4 regions of the Brevibacillus sp. FSL K6-0770 genome follow, and region 1 is predicted to be linked to each of the others. Evidence: riboswitches for the same ligand, from Rfam matches in the RefSeq annotation. Region 1 holds a riboswitch; each other region holds the start of a gene.

Region 1 (2,195 bases):
GGTTTTTTGCGTGCGTGGAGCGGTTGTTGGCCGGTTTTGGGAAAAGAAAAAGCTGCCCTGGTTAGCGGGCAGCGGTTTTGGATGCGAAGCGGATCGCGTGGCTGATCAGGACGTGCAAGACAGAGGTGTGATTTTCGTCCGGGAATTGACGGAACGTGGCTTGTATCTGGCCTGTGCCGAGAGCGGACAGCCTTTTTGCCATGGCCTCAGCTTTGACGTTGACGTGGAAGCGCCCGTCGTTCTCCAGTTCCCCGATCGTCAGGAGCGCTCTGACTTTCAGCTCGTCTGTAAGCCGTTCAGGCAAGCGCCGCTCTTCTTCGAGCAGGACGCTTTCGTTCCAGTGAATGGACGGGCTGCCGGCGATATAGCATTGGTACTCGTGCGGCCGCGTCAACAGGGCGTGCAGCACCAGCAAGCCGCCGAGAGAATGACCGAAGATCGTCTGGCGCGAGGTGTCGATGGAAAAGTCTTTTTCGATAGCAGGCTTCACCGTTTTCTCGATAAACGAAAGAAACCCTTCGGCGCCGCCCATTTCCGGCCATTCTCCGCCGCGCGGATGAGCGGGCAGCTCGTCTTGCGGAACGACATGCGTGAAGTCGTAGTAGCGGGACGGATGGAAGGGCGCTTCCGTCGGATAGCCGATGCCGACGACGATGGCTGGTTGCACGCCTGTTTTTTCAGGAGCGCGGCATTGCAGGCGAATGGCTTCGGTCATCGTGCCGAAAACCGAGTTGGCGTCCAGCAAATAGATGACAGGAAAGCCTGTTGGCGGCGGGGCTGTGTCTGGCGTGCTCACAAATAGGTGGAACGTACGATCGTTGTATGTTATTTTTCTCGTTTGGGAACGGGGAATCGCTACTGCCTCGTAAGTCGTACTGTCCATCATGGGTCACTCTCCATTCGTCCGTAGGCGTCAACTTTTATGTACACGAAACCTATTATATGGACGAAAACCAGAGATTGGCAATAGAGAAATGAGAGAGATTATCACTACGAAAATTGAACATGCCAAGCTTGACTCCTACGATATATTGAGGTAAAGTAAGTTTTACCAACTACATATTGATGCGGACAGGTGTTTACCACGCTATATTTGGTAGACTTAATAGGGAAGTCGGTGAGATTCCGACGCGGTCCCGCCACTGTGATGAGAGAGTTCCATTTGCTTGTGATCGCCACTGATTGAGCCAATCGGGAAGGCCAAATGGAGCAATGACCCCAAGCCAGGAGACCTGCCTGACTGCAAGCACTGTGTAACCTACGGAAGATAGGGAAGTGTTCGAGCGCTCCATTCGTTTGTCATGTTGAATGGATACGATGGGAATCATCATGCGCATTCGACATTTTGGCGTCGAATGCGCTTTTACTTTGGCTAAAAAGTATACAATTGCAGTAAAGGATGAGGGACATGATAATCGCTTTTGATTCAAAAACAGGAAACGTGAGACGATTCGTAAACAAAATCGATCTGCCGCGCGTGGAAATCGATCCGGAGATGGTGCTAGACGAGCCGTTCATCCTGGTGACGTACACGACAGGCTTCGGGCAGGTGCCAGAGAAGGTGGACCGTTTCCTGAAGCGAAATCATGTCTATTTGCGCGGAGTGTCTGCCAGCGGCAATCGCAACTGGGGCACCAGCTTTGCCAAAAGCGCAGATACAATCGCGATCCAGTATGGCGTTCCGGTGATTTCCAAGTTTGAATTGTCCGGTACCGGCCGTGACGTGGAACAATTTACGAGTGGGGTGGCAGCAATTGCGGCACATTGAATTGAACAACCAACTAATGCAGCGTGGAAACGACGGGTTTTACCAATTGGAAAAAGACAGAGAGGCAGTCGCCGTCTTCATGGAGGAAGTGCAGGCGAAGACCATGACCTTCAACAGTGTCAAAGAGCGGATGGACTATTTGATCCAGCATGATTTTTATGAAAATGTGTATGAGGACTACACCGTTGAACAGGTCGACGAAGTTTTCCGACTGGCGCATGACACTGGTTTTCAATTCGCGTCGTACATGGCCATCTCCAAGTTTTACAAAGACTACGCTCTGAAAACGGACGACAAGTCCACGTATTTGGAACAGTACCCGGATCGGGTAGCGATTGTTGCTCTCTCGCTCGGCCGCGGAGACTTCGAGCTTGCGAAGCGCCTGACTGTTTCCATGATGGAGCAGCGTCTCCAGCCGGCTACACCG
Region 2 (2,195 bases), 1.1 Mb from region 1:
AATAGCAGAGGAACAATTGACGCTTGTCGAGACAGGGCCAAGCCCGTCCGTACCGTACATTGTGGCAGGATTGCACAAGCTCGGCTTTTCGCCGGAGCAAGTCAAATACATCATCGTGACGCACATTCATCTGGATCACGCGGGTGGGGCAGGCTTGTTTTTGCGCGAATGCCCGCAGGCCAAAATCGTGGTGCATCCAAAAGGAGCGCGCCATCTGGTGGACCCGAGTCGCTTGATTGCGGGAGCGAAAGCCGTTTACCAGGACGATTTCAACCGCCTGTTCGATCCGATTGTGGCGATTCCCGAGGAGCGAATCTTGGTGCGAAAAGACGGAGACACCTTGCCGATCGGGCCGAACTGTGTCCTTGAATTTTTGGATTCGCCCGGCCATGCGAACCATCATTTCAGCATTTACGATCCGGTTAGCCGCGGCATGTTCACAGGTGATACAGCGGGCGTTTTTTATCCGCAACTCCAAAAAGACGGATTGCATTTCGTTTTGCCGTCCACGTCTCCAAACCAGTTCGATCCGCAGGCGATGCTTGCGTCTATCGAGCGTTTTCGCAAGCGCGAACTCCAGCGTATCTACTTCGGGCATTTTGGCATGACGGAAGAAGTGGAGGACGTCTATCGGCAAGTGGCAGAGTGGCTTCCCGTATTCGTGGCAGAAGGCGAGGCGGCCGTTTCCGCCGGGCTTGGCACGGAGCAATTGGGGGACAGGCTGTTCGCTCTTGTCAGCCAGCATCTGCAAGCGCGCGGCATTGCCGAGCAGCATGAAGTGATGAACGTCCTGCGACTGGATTTGCAGGTGTGCGCGATGGGAATTATCGATTACTTGCACAAGCGCAAGCAGTAATTTTCGTCGGTTAGGCAAAAGGCTAGTGGCTGCTGCAGGTTGACGGGTAGCCTGGACCTGCGTTTTGCTGCAAAATGACGCATTCTTTTTTTGGCCAAGGAATGCTATGATGGTGGGTGAGTCTTAGCTTGCAGGTACAAACAACTGAATACAGCAAGCAGGTGCCTCGTCTGTCATGGGCGAGGTGAAAAGGGAAGCCGGTGCAAATCCGGCGCGGTCCCGCCACTGTAAAGCGGCTGTCGCAAGCCGCAAGCCAGGAGACCTGCCTGTTTGCATGATGTGCCTGCGCCTTCGCGGAAAGGTTCGGCCCGTTCAGGACTTTTTGGCGTGACCAGATCGTCCTGGCAAGTCGACCCTTTTGTTTCCCGCTGGAAGCGAAGGGGTTTTTCTATGCTAAGAATCAACCAGTTGCCCAGAAAGGAAGTTATACATATGAAACGTTCGTGGAAACTGCTCATGCCCCTGGTCATTGCTGCAAGCTTGGTCGGCTGCACAGGCAATGGCAACACGCAAACAGCCCCTGCTCCAAAGACAGAGGCGCCACAGACAACACCACAGGAAACAACGGCCAAAGCCACTGTCTACCCGCTGACGGTCAAAGATTCGACGGGAAAAGAAGTGACCTTGCAAAAAGAGCCGCAGCGGATTGTCTCCACCTCTCCAGGTGAAACGGAGATTTTGTTCGCACTCGGCCTGAACGACCGGATCGTCGGGGTGTCCGACTACGACGATTATCCGGCAGAAGCTGCCACGAAGCCGAAAGTGGGCGGTGTCGTCAAGCCGAGCGAAGAGGCGATTCTCGCCCAGTCGCCTGATCTGGTCATCGGCGGAATCTCGATGGATGAGCCTGTCGCTGCGAAGCTGAAAACGTTAGGCATGCCTGTTTACGTGACTCACCCGCAAAAAATGGATGAGATATTTGACAACATTTTGGCGATGGGTGTCATTACAAACAGACAGGAGCAGGCGGAAAAAGTAGTCGCAAGCATGAAGCAGGACATCGCGCGCGTGCAGGAAGCGGTCAAAGCGGTGAAGCCGGAAGACAAGAAAAAAGTGTACCTGGAATTTTCGCCGGGCTGGACGGTAGGCAAAGGGGAATTTCTGGATGAGCTGATCTCACTGGCAGGCGCGACAAACATTGCCGCTGATACCCAAGGGTGGAACCCGATCAGCGAAGAAAAGATTTTAAAAAGCGATCCTGACGTCATTTTGTATGCAAAAGGCATTACGGACGACAAGACAGGGAAAAAGCTGGAGGACATCATTGCGAACCGCAACGGTTGGGACAAGATGAAGGCGATCCGCGACAAGCAGATTTTCGGGATGGAGCAAAATTTGC
Region 3 (2,195 bases), 2.2 Mb from region 1:
GCGGCAAAAATCTCAGACGGTTTTGATACGAAAGAGAGTCAAGCTGCTGCCAGTTCATTTTTTGTTTTTATCCAGCCGACCTTTGTACAAGCCCATCGCATAGCCGACAATGCCCGCTCCCAATGCCGCTTGCACGGCAAACAGCAAGCTCTCCGTCTCGCCTCCTGGCGGTTCAAGCAGCGGCTGGAACCACGGCTCGTACGCAGGGGCAATCTCCTTGATCGCTTCCTCTGCCGCTCCGTCCGCTCCGCCGAACTCCGAGTCCTGCACCAAAAGCAACGGCACGATCGCAAGCACGACGACACCCAGGAGCAGCAGCCAGTTCATTCCTTTTTTCACAGCGATTCCTCCCGTTTCAGCAAGCGCAGCTCCGCCAGCTCTTTTGCATTGTAAGATTGAAGCCAGTTCCAGACGAGCACGGTCAGAAGCCCCTCGCTGATCGCCAACGGAATTTGTGTGATGGCAAAAATGCCAGCGAACTTGGCGAAAGAAGCCAATACCCCGCCAGACTCAGCCGGAAAAGCCAGCGCCAACTGAACAGATGTCACTACATAAGTCGCCAGGTCAGCAAGAGCTGCCGCAGCGAAGACAGCCAAACGTTGTCCTCCGTTGGCACGGACAATCAGGCGGTACACCCCGTAAGCCACCATCGGCCCGACAACCGCCATCGAAACAGCGTTGGCGCCAAGCGTGGTCAATCCGCCATGCGCCAACAGCAAGGCTTGGAACAACAGCACCAGACTGCCCAGCACAGACATCACCCACGGGCCGAACATGATCGCCCCAAGTCCTGTTCCGGTAGGATGGGAGCTGCTTCCCGTCACCGAAGGAATTTTCAAAGCAGACAGCACGAAAGCAAAGGCACCTGATACGCCAATAAGCAGCTTCATTTGCGGGTGTTCTTTGACGATTTTGTTTAACGAACGAATGCCAAGAATGAAGAACGGAATAAATACTACCCACCAGAACAACGCCCACGACAGCGGCAAATACCCTTCCATAATGTGCATCGCGTAAGAAGTTTGCGGTTCATTTACGAGAAAGTAAAGAACAAAGCCCGCAATCAATAAACAGGTCGAGACAAAGCGTGATCGATTCAAGGCAACTTCTCCTCCTTTGCTGTTCTTTTTACCGTTTTTTCCAATCAAAAAAGCCCCATCCGATAGCAGACGAGGTATGCGCACAAAACAATAGACATGAACTTCTGTCCAATTGCTCCGTATTCACCGCTCCTTTCCGCGAAGGTCTCCAGGGTGTGGCAAGTAGGTAGGTCTCCTGGCTTTCAGATCGATGCGCTCTTTGTCCTTCCCCATATGAATATGAGTGGAACTTCATCAAAGAGAACTCCCTGATTACAGTGGCGGGACCGCTCGGGACTTTCACCCGATTCCCTGTTACCCTTCGTGCTCATGCACACAAAGGCACCTATTGCCGACAATATCCAATTGTTTGACAGTTCTTGCTTGTCCTACATTATTATACTCAATCGCCCAATCCAGCGTAAAGCTTATTATCAAAAGGCTCCTGCAACCGATGACCTTTTGGCGAATGTCATTGACTGCAAGAGCCTTGTTTTTGGTTCTACGTTTTTGATTCTACGCTTTCGCGTCCACGCCAACCGCTTCGCTGATGTGGGAAAAACCGTCCCGCTGCATCAGCTTGAGCAATTGCTTGTTGATCTGCTTCGAAATGCCAGGCCCTTGATAAATCATGCCAGTATAAACCTGAACCAGGCTGGCGCCTGCGCGTATTTTCTGATAGGCGTCTTCTCCGGTAAAAATGCCTCCGACACCGATAATCGGCACTTTGCCTCCGACTTCCTGATAAATCTCTTTCACCCACGCTGTCGATCGCTCTGTCAGCGGCTTTCCGCTCAAACCGCCCGCTTCCTCGGCGTACCGATGCCCTTGAACAGCTTCCCGCGACAGTGTCGTATTGGTGGCAATAATCCCGGAAATGCCTTCCGCCACAGCCCCTTGCACAACATCGCGCATATGCTCGTCAGACATGTCTGGAGCTACTTTGAGCAAAATCGGTTTTTTCTGAATGCCGCGCGCTTCCAGCTCAGCCGCTTTCTCGCGTATCGCCCGCACCAGCTGGCGCATGCTTTCTGTCTCCTGCAAGTCGCGCAAATTCGGCGTGTTCGGCGAGCTGATGTTAATGACGAAATAATGGCCGTACGCATAAAGCATGTC
Region 4 (2,195 bases), 1.6 Mb from region 1:
GATAGCGCGCGGCTCCAGACTGCCGATCCCCGAGGGGAGCACGATCCGCTTTTTCACCTGGTGGAAGGAAGGGATCGTCAACGATGTCCCTACCGGGCGGGTAGATATCGATTTGTCCGCTGTCCTGTATGACGAGAAGTGGACGTACATGGAGCATGTGTCCTACACCAATTTGCGGTCCGCGAAGTATCGCGCCTGCCATAGCGGCGATGTCGTACAGGCGCCGAACGGAGCGTGCGAGTTCATCGATGTCGATATCGAGTCAGTGCTTCGATACGGCGGGCGCTATGTCGTGATGTCACTGAACTCGTTTACGAGCCAGCCGTATTGCGATTTGCCGGAGTGCTTCGCAGGCTGGATGATCCGCAGTCAGCCCGAGTCCGGCGAAGTTTTTGAACCGTTGACAGTTCAGGATAAAGCCGACATCGCTGCCCGTTCGACGATCTGCCTCCCGGTCATTCTCGATCTGGCAGAGCGAAAAGTCATTTGGACGGACATCGCGCTGCGTTCGCATCCGCGCTTCGTCAACAACGTAGAGGCAAATGGCGGCGGTATCGAATGGATGGGCCGCGCGCTGACGACACTTGTGAAGCCGACCTTGCACGAGCTGTTCACCCTGCACGCACAGGCGAGAGGGACGATTACCGACCGGATGGAGGAAGCAGACACGGTTTTTTCCATGGAAGAGGGGATTACCCCGTTTGACATGGAAGTGATCTTGGCTGATTTCCTCGCTGGTTAATGATGGGAAGTTTAAAAGTCAGCTCAGGCTGGCTTTTTTCGTTGTTTGCAAGAATCGCTCCCTCGGATTTTCCGTGTTTTTCCATTTTCCCTCTCCGATTTGCAGCTTTTGCTTGAATCCACGGTAGCATTTGCTATTATTAAAACAAGTGAGTGTTATTGAAATGAATGAACGACATTTGAATAGGATAGAAAACAGGTCCTTGTGTTTTTGCGAGTGCTTATTTCGTGAAAGACAGGGTTAAAAGGGAAGTTTGGTGAAATGCCAACGCGGTCCCGCCACTGTAAAAGAGTAGCTCTTCTTCCTGGCAACGGCGCCATCCACTGCCCCACTACGAGGCGGGAAGGAGAAGAAGAGTGATGATCCTTGAGCCAGGAAACCTGCCTGTTTTGGTGTATGCACTGTTTTCCTTCGGGTCAAAGGAAGAGGTGAGGATTGTTTTTGTCAGCTATCCGCGCTTTGTTTTCCTTCTAGATTTTGGAAAACAAAGCGTTTTTTTGTGCGCCTGACAAGCAATCGCTGACACTTTTTGGACTGGACAATGGGGTCCCCGAAAAGTACCTGAAAAGGGCTGGAGAAAACTATCCTTTTTAGGTAACTGACGGGGGCCCTGAAAAGTATGTAGGGTCAAAATGACAGCAAGGTCTTCACTTCAATCTGGGGGTGTGCGTTGTGAGCAATAAACGTGGACTGTTTTTGGTCTATACCGGAGACGGAAAAGGAAAGACGACAGCAGCGGTGGGCTTGGCTGTACGGGCGACCGGGCGGGGAAAAAAGGTGATTATGATTCAGTTCATCAAGTCGCCTGAGCGGACGTATGGAGAGAAAATCATTTTTGACAAGCTCGGCATCGAGATCGTGCAAAAGGGCGTAGGCTTTACGTGGACGAAGACGCCAGAGGAGCATCGGGAAGCGCTCAAGGAGGCGTGGACTTTTGCCCGGGAAACGCTGTCTTCGGGAGCGTATGACGTCGTGATTTTGGACGAGCTGAACAACGCGCTGGCGATCGACCGTTTTCCCATTGACGATGTGCTGCCGCTTTCGGATGTTTTGGAAGCGATTCAAAACAGGCCGAGCCATGTGCATCTGGTCGTGACGGGGCGGAGCGCCAAGCAGGAAGTGATGGACATGGCTGATCTGGTGACAGAAATGAAGCCGCTCAAGCATTACTATGACGAAGGAATACCAGCAGTGCTGGGGGTAGAATTTTAATGAACGTGCTGGAAACGTATGGTCACGGTGGCGACTTGCTGACCGCCTCGCAACGCTTTGGCGTAAAGCCTGGAGAGTTTCTCGATTTCAGCGCCAATATCAATCCGCTCGGCATGCCGGAACGGGTCAGGGACATGCTGCTGGATTCGCTGTCTGCGGTGTTGCGCTATCCGGACCCGGGACACCGCGAGTTTCGCAAGGCGCTGGCGAAGCGTCTCGGACTGCCGGAAGCATATCTTTT

What was found. Region 1 has a riboswitch for cobalamin ahead of nrdI (class Ib ribonucleoside-diphosphate reductase assembly flavoprotein NrdI). Riboswitches for the same ligand answer to the same signal wherever they lie in the genome.
Region 2: it holds a riboswitch for cobalamin, as region 1 does, so the genes downstream of both, NST23_RS18215 (ABC transporter substrate-binding protein) here and nrdI (class Ib ribonucleoside-diphosphate reductase assembly flavoprotein NrdI) in region 1, are expected to answer to the same signal.
Region 3: it holds a riboswitch for cobalamin, as region 1 does, so the genes downstream of both, NST23_RS23685 (energy-coupling factor ABC transporter permease) here and nrdI (class Ib ribonucleoside-diphosphate reductase assembly flavoprotein NrdI) in region 1, are expected to answer to the same signal.
Region 4: it holds a riboswitch for cobalamin, as region 1 does, so the genes downstream of both, cobO (cob(I)yrinic acid a,c-diamide adenosyltransferase) here and nrdI (class Ib ribonucleoside-diphosphate reductase assembly flavoprotein NrdI) in region 1, are expected to answer to the same signal.

What each region holds. Positions count from the first base shown of each region.
Region 1 covers NZ_JBBOBQ010000001.1:2,784,941-2,787,135, forward strand. The annotation lists gene NST23_RS13665 (alpha/beta hydrolase) at 62-883, opposite strand; cobalamin riboswitch at 1,057-1,254, shown strand; gene nrdI (class Ib ribonucleoside-diphosphate reductase assembly flavoprotein NrdI) at 1,409-1,768, shown strand; gene nrdE (class 1b ribonucleoside-diphosphate reductase subunit alpha) at 1,755-2,195, shown strand, end outside.
Region 2 covers NZ_JBBOBQ010000001.1:3,867,105-3,869,299, reverse strand. The annotation lists gene NST23_RS18220 (MBL fold metallo-hydrolase) at 1-856, shown strand, start outside; cobalamin riboswitch at 999-1,140, shown strand; gene NST23_RS18215 (ABC transporter substrate-binding protein) at 1,289-2,195, shown strand, end outside.
Region 3 covers NZ_JBBOBQ010000001.1:4,977,471-4,979,665, forward strand. The annotation lists gene cbiQ (cobalt ECF transporter T component CbiQ) at 1-58, opposite strand, end outside; gene NST23_RS23680 (energy-coupling factor ABC transporter substrate-binding protein) at 55-339, opposite strand; gene NST23_RS23685 (energy-coupling factor ABC transporter permease) at 336-1,100, opposite strand; cobalamin riboswitch at 1,249-1,444, opposite strand; gene NST23_RS23690 (quinone-dependent dihydroorotate dehydrogenase) at 1,596-2,195, opposite strand, start outside.
Region 4 covers NZ_JBBOBQ010000001.1:1,202,000-1,204,194, forward strand. The annotation lists gene NST23_RS06105 (TerD family protein) at 1-742, shown strand, start outside; cobalamin riboswitch at 923-1,144, shown strand; gene cobO (cob(I)yrinic acid a,c-diamide adenosyltransferase) at 1,415-1,954, shown strand; gene cobD (threonine-phosphate decarboxylase CobD) at 1,954-2,195, shown strand, end outside.